DNA from 2 places in the Gilliamella sp. Pra-s60 genome. Region 2 is predicted to be linked to the other one. Evidence: riboswitches for the same ligand, from Rfam matches in the RefSeq annotation. Region 2 holds a riboswitch; the other holds the start of a gene.
The links. Region 2 has a riboswitch for preQ1 ahead of queD (6-carboxytetrahydropterin synthase QueD). Riboswitches for the same ligand answer to the same signal wherever they lie in the genome.
Positions count from the first base shown of each region.

Region 1: another riboswitch for preQ1. It lies ahead of queF (preQ(1) synthase); the one in region 2 lies ahead of queD (6-carboxytetrahydropterin synthase QueD).

Region 1 covers NZ_WTFA01000022.1:11,777-20,700, forward strand. Annotated here, with positions in the region: gene rimI (ribosomal protein S18-alanine N-acetyltransferase) at 1-281, opposite strand, end outside; gene GQ596_RS10360 (DNA polymerase III subunit psi) at 256-657, opposite strand; gene rsmC (16S rRNA (guanine(1207)-N(2))-methyltransferase RsmC) at 746-1,786, shown strand; gene GQ596_RS10370 (hypothetical protein) at 1,904-2,713, opposite strand; gene hemN (oxygen-independent coproporphyrinogen III oxidase) at 2,826-4,196, opposite strand; gene yihI (Der GTPase-activating protein YihI) at 4,496-4,996, opposite strand; gene coaA (type I pantothenate kinase) at 5,167-6,102, shown strand; gene GQ596_RS10390 (DUF1090 domain-containing protein) at 6,119-6,571, shown strand; PreQ1 riboswitch class I at 6,697-6,741, shown strand; gene queF (preQ(1) synthase) at 6,745-7,218, shown strand; gene queC (7-cyano-7-deazaguanine synthase QueC) at 7,248-7,904, shown strand; gene GQ596_RS10405 (7-cyano-7-deazaguanine/7-aminomethyl-7-deazaguanine transporter) at 7,951-8,631, shown strand.
Region 2 covers NZ_WTFA01000002.1:59,233-68,156, forward strand. Annotated here, with positions in the region: gene clpB (ATP-dependent chaperone ClpB) at 1-1,836, opposite strand, end outside; PreQ1 riboswitch class I at 2,121-2,166, shown strand; gene queD (6-carboxytetrahydropterin synthase QueD) at 2,170-2,592, shown strand; gene GQ596_RS01940 (7-carboxy-7-deazaguanine synthase QueE) at 2,594-3,208, shown strand; gene GQ596_RS01945 (hypothetical protein) at 3,385-3,933, opposite strand; gene GQ596_RS01950 (autotransporter outer membrane beta-barrel domain-containing protein) at 4,225-6,759, opposite strand; gene GQ596_RS01955 (ClpXP protease specificity-enhancing factor) at 7,127-7,531, opposite strand; gene GQ596_RS01960 (glutathione S-transferase N-terminal domain-containing protein) at 7,579-8,211, opposite strand; gene rpsI (30S ribosomal protein S9) at 8,557-8,924, opposite strand, start outside.

The DNA of each region.
Region 1 (8,924 bases), on a different contig from region 2:
GTGAGTAACGCTTCAATTAAATGATTGAGCAAAGCCTTTGCCAATCCCTGCTTTCTAAAATCAGGGTGGATGGCAATATTAAATAGATTAGCTTCATCAAAAGCCTGTTGGCAGATACAAAATCCAACAATTTGCTTATTAATCGTTATTTTAAAATTTAAATAACGATCACCTTGGTTTGAAAAGAATGTCTGTTTTGACCAAGGAATAGCATGACAAATTTGCTCTAATTCAAAAGCTTTTGTTAAATCATGCTCAGTTAGGGTGGAAATAGTTTTCATATTGACATAATTGTTGCCAAAGTTGGCGTTTTTGTTGTGGTGTTTTAGCAAGCTGATCTAAGCTAGCGGTTTGAATGGTTAATGGATTTTGCCAAGATTCTTCTGGTTTTATATCAATAAACCAAACTACGGTTTTAATATCACTTGCTGGTACAATAAGCTGAGATGGTGTTAATACTAACACCTGATCTTGAGTAAGACGAATCGCATTTAATATATCCAAATAGATTTTTTGAGTTGGCTGCGCTTTGGCAACAACAATCAAACGGATTTTATTGCTAATCTGGGTGGCAATTTCGCCTTTAAAGGCATTTGTATTACGCAAAACATATTGTGTAATATTACACTGCTTTAGATACCAATCTTGTTGCGTCATTATCGACTTACTGTTTTTTATTAGAGATTAAAGATAGTTAATTGTATAATCAACGCATCAATTTATAAAGGTTTTTCATTGAGGAAATATGTCCACATCCGTTTTTACTCCAGCAAGTCAAGTACTTGAGCGTCATCAAGAATTTTTTTACGATAAAAATGTGATCATCGCTGGTGACATTCAAGACAGTTATCCGGCTATGATGTCGGCAAATCAAGTTAAAATTCATTGCACACAATTTCATACTTATTTACGTTTAAAAAATAGTGCTCGTGGCAAGTATACCTATTTTTCATTGTTGCCAGAAGCTGAACTATATGCCAGCATGGATACACTGATTTACTATTGGCCAAAAACAAAAAGTGAAGCACAGTTTCAACTCTCTTATTTATTAAACAATATGCCAAAAGGCAGTGATATTTTTATTATTGGTGAAAATAGAACAGGCGTAAAAAGCGTTGAAGCGTTATTAAATCAATTTGGCACAATCCAAAAAATAGATAGTGCAAGGCGTTGTGGTTTATACCATTTTCAAGCTGAAGATCGTTTGGCATTTGATCTTAATGAATGGTGGTTAAGCTATCATTTAACGATCGAAAATCAAGATATCGAAATTAAAAGTTTACCAGGCGTGTTTAGTCAAAAAAGCTTGGATGCTGGTAGTGAACTGCTTTTAAATGCATTAATCGAACATTCAGACATTATAAAAGGTAATGTATTAGATGTGGGATGTGGTTCTGGTATACTATCAACGGTTATTGGTAAATTATATCCCGAAATTACATTAACTTTATCAGATGTTAGCAGTGCAGCAATTGCTTCAAGTCAAGCGACACTAAATAATAACAACGTAAAAGCAACCGTTGTGGCGAGTGATGTTTTTTCTAACTTAAATGATAAATATCATTTAATTGTTTCTAATCCACCTTTTCATGATGGAAAACAGACCGATTACACGGCTGTTAATACGTTAATCAAAGAAGCAAAAAAACATCTAAAATTAAATGGCTATTTGTGCATTGTGGCAAATTCATTTTTACCGTATCAAACCATTTTAGATGAAACATTCAAAAGTGTTGAAGTGATTGCACAAACGACTAAATTTAAGGTTTATTTAGCAAGTCATTAATAAGTGTAGTTTGTTTATTTTGTTTAAAAAATAGGGCGATGTTATCGCCCTATTTATAAAATTTAAACTTAAACCTAAACTTAAACTGATTTCACTACTATTGATATAGTATCTGGATTAAGAAAGCGCCTCTTTTAATGCCTGTATTTCATAATCGGTAAAATCACAGCGTGTAAAGTTTTGATTAAGAATAATAGGAACGGGATTATTTTCTCCTATTACGGCCAAAGCATTACATTTATTTTTAATCACATCACCTATAATGATTGGTCCATCATTTGAGTTTTTATCAAAATTGGCTACATATTTAACATTGACGCCTTGCAAATTTTTCACATTATATAAAGCTGCTACTATTTTACCGTAAGATTTTAATTTAATTGGAACAACGACAGGTGTTAATTTTTGCCCATTAATTTCATCGATAACTTTTAACATTTTATATATTCTTAAAATACTTACTAACCCCATCCATATAAGTGATGTAAAAAAAAGAATAATAATAGTCGTAATCACAAATTGAGTCCGCATATTCTCAATGGCTAAATTGATGGTTACTAGTGATGGGTTATTAGCAGAAGCCACAGTTACAACTCGGTAATTTGCTTTTTTTCCGCCAATGAGAATGTAATCACGCTTAATAACTTTTCCTGTTTTAGTGGTAATTTTTACTGAACAATTATCAATCATACTCTTTACACGACATTTCCCTTCTACATGGTAGTTAACCACAACGGGGTTACGTGATATTCTATAAGTATCAATTAATCCAGGATAATATGTCAGGGCTGTAAACATAGCTAATACAAAGAACAACATTGCCGCAAACATTAATTTTAATTGCTGCAATTTTCCTTCTTGCTTTAGTTTCATAACCTTTAAAGGGCGAGTAGGAAATACTTCTACTAATTTATTTCTCAATTCCATTTTATATTTCTTATTTATTATCATTAAAACTTAATGATTAAATACTAAGTTGCTAACTTAAAAGTTAATCTTTAATAGTAATTAATTATTGTAATGTTTAATGATAATCAAATCAAATAACCCTAGAAAACTGCTGTTGCCGTGCCATTTTCCGCATATAAATATCAAAGCACATGCAAATATTGCGTATTAGCAAATGTCCTTTAGGTTGGACTGCAATCACTTGCTTATTCATTGCGACTAAGCCATCTTTTTGCAATGGCGCTAGTAATTTTAAATCTTCAGCAAAATAATCATCAAATTGGATTTGGTATTGCTGTTCAATAACATTTTTATCTAAATGAAAATGGCAGATAAGTTGTTTAATTACATCACGACGGATCTTATCGTCTAAACTTAAATTAAACCCTTTCCATAGTGCATTACCCAAATTTTCTACTTGGTTTTGATACTGTTTTAGATCCTTTTGATTCTGTGCATAACTATCACCAAGCATACTAATGGAAGAAACCCCAAGCCCAAGTAAATCGGCATCTCCTTGCGTGGTATACCCCTGAAAATTACGATGTAATTTATTTTCTTGTTGGGCAACAGCCAATTCGTCAGTAGGTTTAGCAAAATGATCCATACCGATAAATTGGTAACCAGCATTAGTGAGTTTTTCAATACTGGTTTGTAAAATTTGCAATTTTTGATTGGCATTAGGCAAATCATCATCTTTAATTTTACGTTGTGCTGCAAAACGGCTAGGCAAGTGGGCGTAATTAAAGACACTTAACCGATCGGGCGAAATAGCAATGACTTTATTTAATGTTTCAGTAAAACTGGCAACGGTTTGTTTGGGTAAACCATAAATAAGATCTAAACTAATTGAATGAAAATGATTTTTACGCGCTTGCTCAATTAGTGCACGGATTAAGTTTTCATCCTGCTTTCGATTAATTAGGTTTTGTATTTCATCATTAAAATCTTGAATTCCCATACTTAATCGATTAAAGCCAACATGGGCTAAATGATCAATCGTTTCGGGGGTAATTTCACGAGGGTCGATTTCGATTGATAGCTCAGCGTCATGAGCAAAATGAAAGTGCTTTCTTAATGATGCTATTAAACGAGATATTTCATCATTTGTTAAAAATGTTGGCGTACCCCCACCCCAATGCATCTGTGTGACTGTGCGATTATTAAATAATTTTGCACGTTCGGCAATTTCAATATCTAAAATATCAAGGTATTTGGTAACTTTTTGCGTTTGACGAGTGATGAGCTTATTACAACCACAAAAATAACAAAGTTTATGGCAAAACGGAATATGCACATAAAGCGATAATGGCTTTGTAGGATAAGCTGTTGCTGCTGATAAAAAATCCTGCTCATTGAAATTTTCATTAAATTCAAGTGCTGTCGGGTAAGAAGTATATCTTGGACCAGAATAGTTATATTTTTCAATTAATGCTTGATCCCATAATTGCGTATTGCTCATCTAATTACTTCCGTTTAAGTCTATAGTTGTTGTTATTTTTATGTCGTTTTAATAGTGGTTTTTGCTGAGTTCTAATCTTCGTTTTAATTTTAATGCGATTTGTTTTATTTAAATATAACAATGTACAAATTAATAACCCAAAATATAAACTTAACATAATTAACATTAGCATTATGGTTGGCTCGCTTTTAGGTTATTAATTTACAGGTTTGAATTGTGGGCAAATATTTAACCGTTGTTAAAGTTAGCATCTTGCCCATATTGAAAAACACTATTACAGATGGTTTTATATTTTATCATTAGTTACGTTTTAACAAACTGACAATATCTTCTTTCTTTTCGTCTTCATCTTCAAGCTCATCAAAATCGTCATCGGTATAACCAAGTTCTTGCATTAACTCATCAATTCGATTTAATTTGCTGTCAAGATAAGCTTGTTGCTCTTTAGTTAGTTTGCTATTTTGCTCGACTAAATCAAGTAACATATCTAATTTTGGATCGTTTTCTAATTGTTCTAATTCTTGTTGTGGTGATAAAACCGTTTTACTTGGTTTAGATTGCTTAACAGGTTTTACTCTATTACTAGAATCTTCAGCAATTAAAGAAATCGGTTTTTTACTACCAATACGCGGATCCTTTACCACTTTTGACGTGTTTTTATTCTTGTTGGATTCGCCATTATTAAAACGTGATCCGCTTGGCAATCCCTTATGCTTACGTTTACGTTTCAGTTCACGAGACTCTTCATTGATCTCTTGACGGCTCTTTTTCGCTTTTTGTTTTGATTTATTTTTTAACATACAATCTCGGTCTAATATTAGGGTTACTTATCAATAAGCATATTTTATCAGTAAGTCTAAAATATAGCTATGATAGACACACTATGCATAATTTATGATTGTAAAAAAAGAGATTCATGTATAATCTGAGCGCAATAAATTAGTTAGATTTAATTAGAGAACACAATAAAATGAAAAATCATTTAAGCCCTTATATGCAGTTTAATCGCCAAGAATGGGCAGGTTTGCGTAATGCGGTACCTATGACGCTAACATCGGAAGAGATCACCTCTTTACAAGGTATTAATGAAGACTTATCAATCGATGAGGTCAGTGAAATTTATTTACCTCTATCAAGATTATTAAATTATTATATCAGTAACAGTTTTAGTCGGCAGGCGGTATTATCTAAATTTTTAGGTAAAAGCCAAAAAATTCCTTACATCATCGGTATAGCTGGTAGTGTTGCGGTGGGTAAAAGTACGACTGCTCGTGTATTGCAAGCATTATTAACTCGCTGGCCAGAACACCGCAAAGTCGCATTGGTGACAACTGATGGCTTTTTATACCCCAATAAATACCTTGAAGAACGTGGTATTATGAATAAAAAAGGGTTTCCACAATCTTATGATATTAAAAAACTCATTAATTTTGTTGCTGATGTCAAATCAGGACAAGATAAAGTTAAAGCGCCAGTTTATTCTCATCTAGTTTATGACATTGTTGAAGGGGAAGAAATTGTTATTGATAGCCCTGATATTTTGATTCTTGAAGGATTAAATGTTTTACAAGGCACCATAAATTATACCCAAGCTAATAACCGTGTTTTTGTGTCTGACTATGTTGATTTTTCAATTTATGTTGATGCTGAATTACCATTGTTACATGATTGGTATGTGAACCGGTTTTTAAAATTTAGAGCAGGCGCTTTTAGTGACCCTAACTCTTATTTCAACCATTATTCACAGCTACCAGAACAAGAAGCGATCGATATTGCTAATCGCCTTTGGCGTGAAATTAATGAATTAAATCTAATTGAAAACATCCTACCAACTAAAGAAAGGGCAAGCTTAATTTTAACTAAAGGTAAAGATCATAAAGTTGATTTGATTCAGTTAAGAAAATAAATTAATAGGAGTCTATATGAAATCAGTAATTCGATTAGCGACTAAATTAAGCATAACCACTTTGGCTATTTTATTTTCAATTGGTGCTAATGCCTATGACCATGTAGAAGGGCTAACCTGTGAAGGCAAAAAACAGGCTATTGAAGTCGAAATTGAACAAGCCAAAAATCACTCCAACACTCACAAAGTTGAAGGTCTTCAAAAGGCATTAGAAGATATTAATAATCATTGTTCAAATAATGATTTAGAAGAAAAATACAAAAAAAGAGTCCAAGAAAAAACAGATAAAGTTACCCAAATAACCCACGAATTGGATCAAGCAAAAACAAAAGGTAATAAACAAAAAATGACCAAACAACAAACAAAATTAATCGATGCCAAGCAAGAACTTAATGAAGTCAAAGCTGAATTAGCTAAATTTTATAAAGAACTCGAAAAAAATAAGTCAACTAACAGCGTGTCGCACTGATTTTGCAATAATGTTTTTATCATAAACCCCATCACTAGCGACTAGTGTTGGGGGATATTTAGGCTTCTGCATAATATCTTAGCCTTACTAGACTTTTTTATTTAAAAAGAGTATGGTGTGCGGCTTGTTACGTGGTTCGTAAACCTCCCACGCTAAAAAACTAAGGAAACAGCATGAGTAAAATTACACTATTAGGCGATCAGTCCGTTCGCTATCCAACGACCTATTGTCCTGAAATACTAGAAACATTCGACAATAAACACCCAAATAACGACTATTTTGTTAAATTCAACTGTCCTGAATTTACCAGTCTTTGCCCAATAACAGGACAACCTGATTTTGCAACGATTTATATTTCGTATGTACCTAATATCAAAATGGTCGAAAGCAAATCGCTAAAACTCTACTTATTTAGCTTCCGCAATCATGGTGATTACCACGAAGATTGCATTAATATCATTATGAAAGATTTGATTAAACTAATGGATCCTAAATATATTGAAGTTTGGGGCAAATTCACACCACGCGGTGGGATCTCAATCGATCCATATGCTAACTATGGTAAAGCTGGCACTAATTGGGAACAAATTGCACTAAACCGTTTAGCTAATCACGATCTTTATCCTGAAAAAGTCGATAATCGCTAATCTATAATTTATCTAAACAGGAACCGTTAATGCAAACTCGCAAAGCACTCGTTATATTTTCGGGCGGGCAAGACTCAACCACTTGCTTGCTACAAGCCATTGCTGATTATGGGCGTGAAAACGTCCAAGCAATCAGCTTTCACTATGGTCAACGCCACGCCATTGAGCTTGAAAAAGCCGAATGGATTGCCAAAGATTTAGGTATAAAGCAAACCGTCATTGATACATCAGTAATTAAACAAACCACTAACAATGCACTTATTGATAACACTCAAGAGATCAAAGCTGCTCAAAATGGCGACTACCCCAACACCTTTGTTGACGGGCGCAATATGCTCTTTTTACTTTTAGCTGGCTGTTATGCTAAGCAACAAGGCATTTGTGACATTATTATTGGCGTTTGCGAAACCGATTTTAGTGGGTACCCAGATTGTCGCGATATCTTTATTAAATCAATGAATGTATCGATGAATTTAGCTATGGATTATACCTTTAATCTTATTACGCCACTGATGTATTTAACCAAAGCCCAAACGTGGGAAATGGCCGATAAACTAGGTTATCTTGATTATGTTCAAAAACATACTCACACCTGTTATTACGGTGTAGAAGGGGGATGTGGTAAATGCCCTAGTTGCTTACTGCGTGATAAGGGCTTACAGGAATATATGACTAAGACTAGATAAATTAATGAACAACTGGGTTCTCTCACCCCATTAAAAAGGAAAAAAGATGTATTTGAACACTCATTCAGAATCGATAGAAACAAACTTTACTCGTAAACAACAACAAAAAGCCCTTTACTGGTTGGCCTTTTTTCATATTTTAGTTATTGCTTCAAGCAATTATTTAGTCCAAATCCCGTTTGATATTTTTGGTTTTCACACCACATGGGGAGCTTTTACATTTCCGTTTATCTTTTTAACTACCGATTTAACCATTCGAATTTATGGTGCAAGTTTAGCAAGAAAGATTATCTTTGTAGTAATGATTCCAGCCTTGCTATTTTCATACTCTATTTCGGTATTATTTTTTGAAACCCATTGGGTTGGGTTATCGGCATTAGCGGAATTTAATAGCTTTGTCTTTCGTATTGCATTAGCTAGCTTTGCTGCTTATTTAGTTGGACAATTGATGGATATTACTGTCTTTAACTATTTAAGAAAAAACAAATCATGGTGGGTTGCCCCAACAGCATCGGCAATTTTTGGAAATGCTATTGATACCGTTGTCTTTTTTGCTATTGCATTTTATCAAAGTAGTGACGAATTTATGGCAAACCACTGGGCCGAAATTTCGTTAATGGACTATAGTTTTAAAATTCTAATTTGTGGATTATTCTTCTTACCACTTTATGGGGTGATTTTGAATTTTATTTTAAAAAGATTAGTGGCAGATTATAAAGCTAACTGATTATTATCATCTGCTTTTTATTATTAAGGGGGATTGAAATCCCCTTATATTATTTAAAACAGGTGTTTTTAACTCTAAAAAACTTCAATAAAATCAATACCTTTCCTGACTGATTTTTTTTGGGGTTTTTGCGTTGCTTTTTAACACAAAAACAACTCACAAAAAAGACCTAAGGTTATGCTGTCTGTCTTGTTACGGCGTCGGGGCAGCCGAAGGCCACATTCTGAAGCCAAAGCGTGGGTTGTCAGGGAATTCGCTTTAATTCCCTGACTCGGACGTGGGCACGATAGCTA
Region 2 (8,924 bases):
GGTTTTACCAACACCCGTTGGTCCTAAAAATAGGAATGATCCAATTGGTTTGTTCGGGTCTGATAACCCAGCACGACTACGTCGAATTGCGTTAGCAACAGCAACAACGGCTTCTTGTTGCCCAATAACACGTTTGTGTAGCGCATCTTCCATATGTAATAGCTTGTCTTTTTCGCTTTCGAGCATTCTTGAAACAGGAATGCCTGTTGCTTTTGATAGCACTTCGGCAATTTCGTTATCGGTGACTTTGTTACGCAATAACTTCATGGTTTTGCCTTCTAACTGCGTTGCCGAGGCGAGTTTCTTTTCAAGCTCTGGTATTTTGCCGTATTGTAATTCGGACATTTTACTGAGATCGCCTGCTCGGCGTGCTTGTTCTATTTCGGTGCGTGCCTTTTCTAACTCGGCTTTAATATTTTGCGTGCCCGAAACAGCGGCCTTTTCAGATTTCCATTCTTCTTCTAACGATGCGTATTCCTTTTCTTTTTCAGTCAGTTCTTCATTTAGCATTTCAAGACGTTTTTTACTGGCATCGTCAGACTCTTTTTTAAGCGCTTGTTGTTCCAATTTAAGTTGGATGATACGTCTTTCAAGGCGATCTAAAGACTCCGGTTTAGAGTCCATTTGCATACGAATGCTTGATGCGGCTTCGTCAATAAGGTCTATCGCTTTGTCTGGTAGCATACGATCTGAGATATAACGATGCGACAAAGTTGCCGCCGCCACGATCGCAGGATCGGTAATTTGCACATGATGATGCAATTCGTAGCGTTCTTTTAATCCGCGCAAAATAGCAATCGTATCTTCTACTGTTGGTTCAGCAACGTAGACTTTTTGGAAGCGACGCTCTAAAGCAGGATCTTTTTCAATATATTGGCGATATTCGTCAAGTGTAGTTGCCCCAACGCAATGTAATTCACCACGCGCTAACGCTGGTTTTAACATGTTACCTGCATCCATTGCACCGTCGCTTTTACCTGCACCGACCATGGTGTGAATTTCGTCAATAAATAAAATGATGCGCCCTTCTTCTTTGGCTAAGTCTTTAAGTACCGCTTTTAAGCGTTCTTCAAATTCACCACGGTATTTTGCGCCCGCAATTAATGCGCCCATATCTAATGATAAGACACGTTTGTTACGCAAACCTTCAGGCACTTCGCGGTTAACTATACGTTGTGCAAGCCCCTCAACAATGGCGGTTTTACCTACACCCGGTTCACCAATAAGTACTGGGTTATTTTTGGTACGGCGTTGTAATACTTGAATAGTACGGCGAATTTCTTCATCACGACCAATTACAGGATCTAACTTGCCTTGCTCTGCACGCTGCGTTAAATCGATGGTGTATTTTTTAAGTGCCCCTCGTTGATCTTCGGCATTAGGATCGTTCACGTTATCGCTTCCCCTTACTTGGTTGACTGCTTGGCTAAATTTGTCTTTATTGACGCCCGATTTTTTTAGGATATCCCCTAAGCTGCCTTTGTCTTCTAAAGCGGCGAGTATAAAGAGTTCTGACGAGATATAGCTATCGCCATTTTTTTGGGATAATTTGTCGCACAAATTCAAGACTCGAATAAATTCTTGTGATGGCAACACTTCGCCCCCAACACCTTGTACTTGTGGGAGTCGGTCAATCGCTTGCGTTAATTCTTGCTGTAAAATAGCTACATTAGCACCCGCTGCATTCAATAATGGCGCAACGCTACTGCCATCTTGGTTGAGCATGGCTGATAGGACATGTACAGGCTCAATGTATTGATTGTCTTTACCTAATGCTAGCGATTGCGCATCAGCTAAAGCTTGTTGAAATTTGTTAGTAAGTTTATCTAACCTCATAGTTTATCTCCTGAGCAATAGATTTGGTTAAAATGCTTAACACATTTATACCATTTGCATTGATCACTAAATGAGTGTGGAAGAATAATTTTCAAGAGCAAATTAAGAATATTTTTTACACATTTTGTACAACACGATCTTTGCTAGTTTATGCCTAAAAAAAGCCAAAATAAAGAGCCTCAATACCCAATAATTGCCAATAAATATCACACTCAATAACATATCAAAGATGACAAATTGCTGTTTATCGATTATAGTAGCCGCCTTTTATTTTGTTAGCTTATCTAACCGTGGTTCGTAACCCATCCCACGCAAAAAAACTAGGAATACAACATGTTCAAAATAGCCAAAGAATTTCAATTTGATGCCTGTCATATGTTAGATGGGCATAATAAAAAATGTCATAATCTGCACGGTCATACTTACCGTTTATTAGTCGAAGTCAGCGGTGATCTTATTGATAGCGGTTCAAGCCAAGATATGGTCATGGATTATGCCGATTTAAAGCAAATCGTTAAACAGCATATTGTTGATCCACTCGATCACGCTTACCTTTACAATCAAAATAATCCTAATGAGTGCCGTATTGCATCCTTACTGCAAGAGATGGATCGTAAAATATTTGCCTTTCCTTGCCGAACAACGGCCGAGGGAATGAGTCAGTTTATTTTTGATCATCTGTCGCAATATTTGCCTGTTTCGATGATCAAATTATGGGAAACACCCACTTCGTATTGCGAATACCGTCGGAGTTAATATGATTGAGTTTCGTATTGTTGAAATCTTCGAATCCTTACAGGGCGAGGGTTATAATACTGGCATGCCTGCGGTTTTTATCCGTTTTGCTGGGTGCAATTTAAATTGTACTTGGTGCGATACTAATTTTCGTCAGTTTACCCGTTTTACATTAGACGCACTGCTTGCCAAAGTGAGCGGATACAACAGCAAAAACGTTATCATTACCGGCGGCGAGCCGACAATGGTCAAGGCACTACCAGAACTGTTACTGCCATTAAAAGAGGCCGGCTATTTTATTGCTATTGAAAGCAATGGGCTTGGTAAGGTCGATCCACTCGTTGATTACATTGCACTTAGCCCTAAGTTTTGCTACCAAGCACGTTACCAAAAAATAGTTCAATCCACCGCTAACGAGGTGCGTATTGTTGCTGAAAATCACCCCGATTTTATCGATTTTTGCCAATATATCGAAACCCAAATCCACGCCAAACGCTATTACCTGTCGCCGTGCGAAAAAGATGGCGCGTTTAATATGTTTGAAACCATTGAGCTATTGGGGAAAATCAACAAAGATCGCTTGGATAATAAATGGCTACTTAGTGTACAAAGTCATAAATTTGCCAATATTGAGTAAGTATTTTGTTGTGTAGATTAAAAAAGCGGTTTTGCTATCAAATCGCAAAACCGCTTGGCAAACGTTATTAAACTACTTATATCCCTGTCTAATACTAGGATTTATTCTTTGATAAGTGCTCCACTCTAACCTTCTAAACCTCTATATATTAAGAATAGAGAAACAAACACTAAGGTTTAAGGAGTAACACAAAGCCCACCTCTGTCGGAACCACCTGAACTCACACTGTGTATGTAACCGCGAGATGCACCGACATTAAACTGACTGCTGCCTTTAGGAACACTCGTCACGTAGAAATCGTAGCGAAAGTCGGCGTCAATATAATCTTGCATATATCCCCACTCAGTGAAAAAACCCGCACCAATTTGACGCTGATAATTATTGCCATCTGAAGAAGGCATAGCGCCAGAAATGGAAGGAGAGCTTTTACGTACTGCGTTAGTTAAATCACTAACTTGCACAAGACGATACCCTAAACCATTACACCAAGCTGTGTGGCCATTAACACCTGTAACTCGATCCCCCCGGTTTACAAACCATTGCTTTAACTTAAATCCATATTTGGCGACCACTGCACCACTACTATCCCTGCCCTTGAGCTCGAATGTTTGTGGCAAATTTGGGACACTAAGTGGACTAGGGTTTCTGGCTTTTATTTGACTATCACTTGCCCTAGGACCGGTTAACGTGACTCGCGTCATACCTAAAACGGGTGACGGTACCATAGAGGCAGTTATTCCATCATTTGTTAGGAGTGAAAGTACAGTTTGTTTAGTTTAGCTTGGGTGGGTAGTTTTTGGTTGAATAGTTCTTGGGTGAACAGTTCTTAGGTGGTGGTTAGTGATAACTGCTTTTGGCAACACAAAAAAATCAAATAAAATCAATACCTTTCCTGACAAATTTTTAAGTAAACTTTGTGTTTTTTAAATATCCCCCCATTAATCTAGATGACCAATAGGGGGGGATTTTTATATACGTTTTATTTTGTTACACAAAATAAAGTTATGTTCATTTATTTAAAAGCTATAACGGTAACCAATATTTGCTTGTTTTTGATCAAACTTATTACCAAGTGAATAGACTATATCACCATAAATTTGGTGATTTTTGTTAAATTGCATATTGATACCAATACCGTTATCCCACCAGTTACCACCAAAATCATATTTTTCTTTAGCAATATGGTTAAAGGTGTAAGCGGTTTCACCATCAAACTCTTTTAGATAACCAGTTTTGAAGTAGATATTTGTTGGGTTATCATCGTCTTGTATTTCATAACCTAAAATAACACTAGTTCGACCAATTAATGAATTATAGCTACTTAGTTTGGTTCTTAATCCATTTGTTGCTTTGATTGTTGCACTATTTTGATGAGAGTATGTTAACTGTGCTTGTGGTTCTATATACCATTGCGACAAATAAAAACGTTGACCGATTTCGGCTCCAGCTGAAAAACCGTCTGTATCGCCATCACCTTTAACATTATAACCACCACCAGTACGGCTGTTAAATTTATTCGCCATTCGCATATATTTCACTAAACTATCAAGGTATAAACCATCATGTGTTTGTAATGTAGAATATAATGCAGCAGAATAACTTTTTGTATTGCCATCACCCACATTGTGATCAATGTTTCCTCGACTAAAACCACCCATAATACCGTAATAGATATCGTAGTTATCATTATCAAGTTTTCGATCAACACCTAGTTGTAAACCATAATAATTCATATCAAAATTAGACAGACGACTATCATCAAAAGAGCTTAGTTTACCTGTATAAATTCGCCCCCATGCATCACCGTTATCGTCATCTTTCCTATTAAGTTGCCCCATTCGTTGCAATAATGTTTGGGTTTCAACATAATTCATTAAATAGCTTGAATTTAGGATATTGGCGGCATTTTGTGCGGTATGTGTTAATAGTGGCTTTTGAGTTCTTGGTTTGTTTGGGGTGTTACCATTACCTATTCCATTACCACCAACATTATTATTGTTGTTATTATTATTGTTATTGTTTCCATTTTGAGAAATTGGTGTTCCAGATAAAACCCAATCTTCAGTACCCGCACCACGAGCACCATTAACTTTAGTTAAGGTATTAAACTGATAAGGACCAACATCAAAAGATTGTGATGACAGCCCAAAAACAGCACTGCCTCCTTCGGTTTCAACAAGTGTTATTCTTTCATTTCCAGTTACGGAATTTGCACCGGTTTTGCTATCAATAAGCGTAATGTTATGATTACCCGTTGCTAAACCAGAACCGATTACTTTAAGCAAATCATTAGCAATCCCTTGTCCAATACCTGTTCGCATTTCAAATGTACCATTACCAGATAATGAATTTGTCGCTAAAGTCATCGCATTAGTACTATTAAGAACGTCAACTGAACTTGGTGTTGCATAGCTATAACCAAAGCTAATTTTAGCATCATTACCTAATGTTAATGAATCAAGGAATGAATTATTAGTCATCTTCCATCTGCTCTGATTGCCTAGAAGAGATAAATTAATATCACCTTTACTTGCCGGTGTTAATACATTGTTTTCCATCGCAGTTAATAGCGTTGAACCATCGGTCAGGTTAAGATTAATAATCCCCCTACCAACTGAATCGGCTATTGCATAAATATCACCTTCAATATTTGTTTTACCATCGATATTTATTTCGCCAATATCCGCTTGTATTGCATTATATTGCTGATTAGCACGAGAAATAATATTGTTGATATTTGAACCACTTCTGATGTTTACTTTACCATTCAATTGATTGGCATAAATTGTTGTGGCTTGATCAGTAATAACATCTAATCCATTATTAAAGTTAATAGTAGAGCTTACATTAGGATTTACGTTTCCGCTTTCAACTCCCGTTTGAACACCAATACCATTTGGTCCCGTCATGCGAATAGTCACATTATCATTAAAAGTTAAATGAGAAGCTAATGCGTTAGGGTTATTAGACTTAACAGAAATAATACCTGAACTATATTGGCCTGAAGAAGTGATATACACTTTATCATTAAACTCACCTTTAGATTCGGCTGTTAATGATGCATTGTGTCCCCGTATACCATAAAATCTACCTGTTCCTGTACTTATAATACTGACCTTTTTTTGGAATAATCCTTCCGAGCCACTAGTAATATAAATACCTGTGCCATCAACCATATTGAATTCAAGTTCACTATTAGCTACTATTTTTCCTGAAAATCTTAAATTAGCACCATAAAAAGCATTCTGGTTACCAACGGCATTGCTTCTAATGATAAATTTCTCGGTACTACTTGGTTGTCCAATAGTGATTATTTTACTTGCCTGTACTATAAGTCCGGCTCCGCTACTCATATCTATATGAGGGCCAGTCGAAGAGGTGGTGTCTATCAAAATATCATCAGAGGTATTAATAGTGCTAATCCCTGTAGTTCTGTAACTACCAATATTAGTATCATCAATATTCACTGTGGCGTTAGCCAACATAGGAATCATAGGCAGCGCACCTAATGCCCCTCTAACTAACAATGTGATTTTATTTAAATTTATCATAATTAATCCTTTAAGTGGAAGTAATATAATTAACACTATATATGTTCACTACAATAACGAGCTAAGTTAATAAAAAAGCAACTAATTTGTCTGTTTTTTAGATACAAATTAAAAAGAAAATTATGAATAATTTTTTAAAAGATAAATCAATACATAACATATTAATTTAAAATGATTTATTCTTTATATTTCAAGACAATATTTGTTACTTGTTATTCTCTTTTATCAAACTAAATTTGATAAAAAATATATTTATAATTTTGTTTATAAAGTAACGCTATTATTGCCCTCTTATTTGCGGGCAATAGTAATATTTATAGTTTAGATTAGTTAATTAAAAAGCATCTTATTAAATAATAAAAAATAGCTATTTAACAACACGGAATGGATTTGCTTTTTTAGTAACTGCTTCTTGTTGTAATGGTGTTTTTTGATTTGATTTATATTGAGGTTCATCTTCAAATCCCATTCCTACACCATTTTCACGAGCATAAATTGCTTCGATGGCCGCCATTGGAACTACAATGTGTTGCGGGACACCTGAAAAGCGAGCATTAAACTCAATTTGCTCATTAGTTGCTAAATATTGCCCAACTGATTGTGGCGCAATATTTAATACTATCTGATTGTTTTGGATAAATTCTTGTGGCACTAATACACCATGTACTGATGTATTAACCACAATATAAGGTGTCAATTCATTATCTAAAATCCAATCATAAAAAGCCCTAAATATATAAGGGCGACGTGGAGACATTTGTTCAAGTTCCATTAAGGTTACCTTGTTTAAGGTTATTATAAAAAAATAAATTTAATTGATTATGATCTTATTCTTTTTTCTTCTTCAGTTAATGAATTAACAAAAGCTGGACGTTCAAAAATTCGTGCCATATAAGCTAGGTAATTCTTTTCAGCTACTTTGGGTAATTCAATACCAAGTAATGGTAAGCGCCAAAGCAATGGAGCAAAATAACAATCACATAATGTGAAATCATCACTCATAAAATAGTCTTTTTCTTTAAACATAACCGAAATTGAAACAAGATCATCAATAAGATTCTTCCGTGCTATTTTAGCAGCATCGCTATTAGGATCGGCAATAATTGTTTCGTAAGCGCTATACCATTCTTTTTTAATACGATACATTGTTAATCGTGAATTAGCGCGAACAATTGGATAAACAGGCATTAATGGTGGATGAGGGAAACGTTCATCAAGATACTCTAAAGCAATGTGAGGTTCGTATAACGTAAGATCGCGGTCAATTAATGTTGGAATTGAAGCATAAGGATTAAGATCCAATAATTCCTGCGGTAAATTATCTGCCGTTACAAACTCGATTTCGGCAGTTACCCCTTTTTCTGCTAAAACAAAACGGATCTGATGCCCGTAAATATCTGTTGTATCACAAAATAATGTCATTACAGAACGTTTATTAACAGCAACAACCATATCCACTCCAAATTTGTAAAAATTAAAATAAGTCTATTTGATTGCTATTCTAACAAATTAGATAACAAATTTGTTAAAAAAATTTAATTTTATTCTATTCTTTTTCATCAATTTGTAATGACAACAAAAAGTTTTAGAAAAAAATACAATTCAATATAACAATTGTTAATCTATTTTATATCATTAAGTTAAATAATTTTATTAACTTTTATAGATGCCTATTTATCATTTTAGTTAATTCAACTAGCTCATAAATTACTTTTTTCTCTAAAAATTAACATAAAAAAACCCAGCTGATGCTGGGTTTTATTAAAAGACAATTGTAACTTTTTTGTAATTTTACAATTAGCGTTTGCTGAATTGTGGACGACGACGAGCTTTTCGTAGACCCACTTTTTTACGTTCAACTTGACGTGCATCACGAGTAACGAAGCCTGCCTGACGCAATGCTGAGCGTAAGGTTTCGTCATATTCCATTAACGCACGAGTAATACCGTGACGAATAGCACCAGCTTGACCTGAAATACCACCACCTTTAACAGTGATGTAAAGATCAAGTTTGTCAGTCATTTCTACTAACTCTAATGGTTGCATAACAACCATACGAGCAGTATCACGACCAAAGTATTGCTCTAATGAACGTTTGTTAATAACGATGTTACCACTACCTGGTTTGATAAATACACGAGCAGCGGAACTTTTGCGGCGACCTG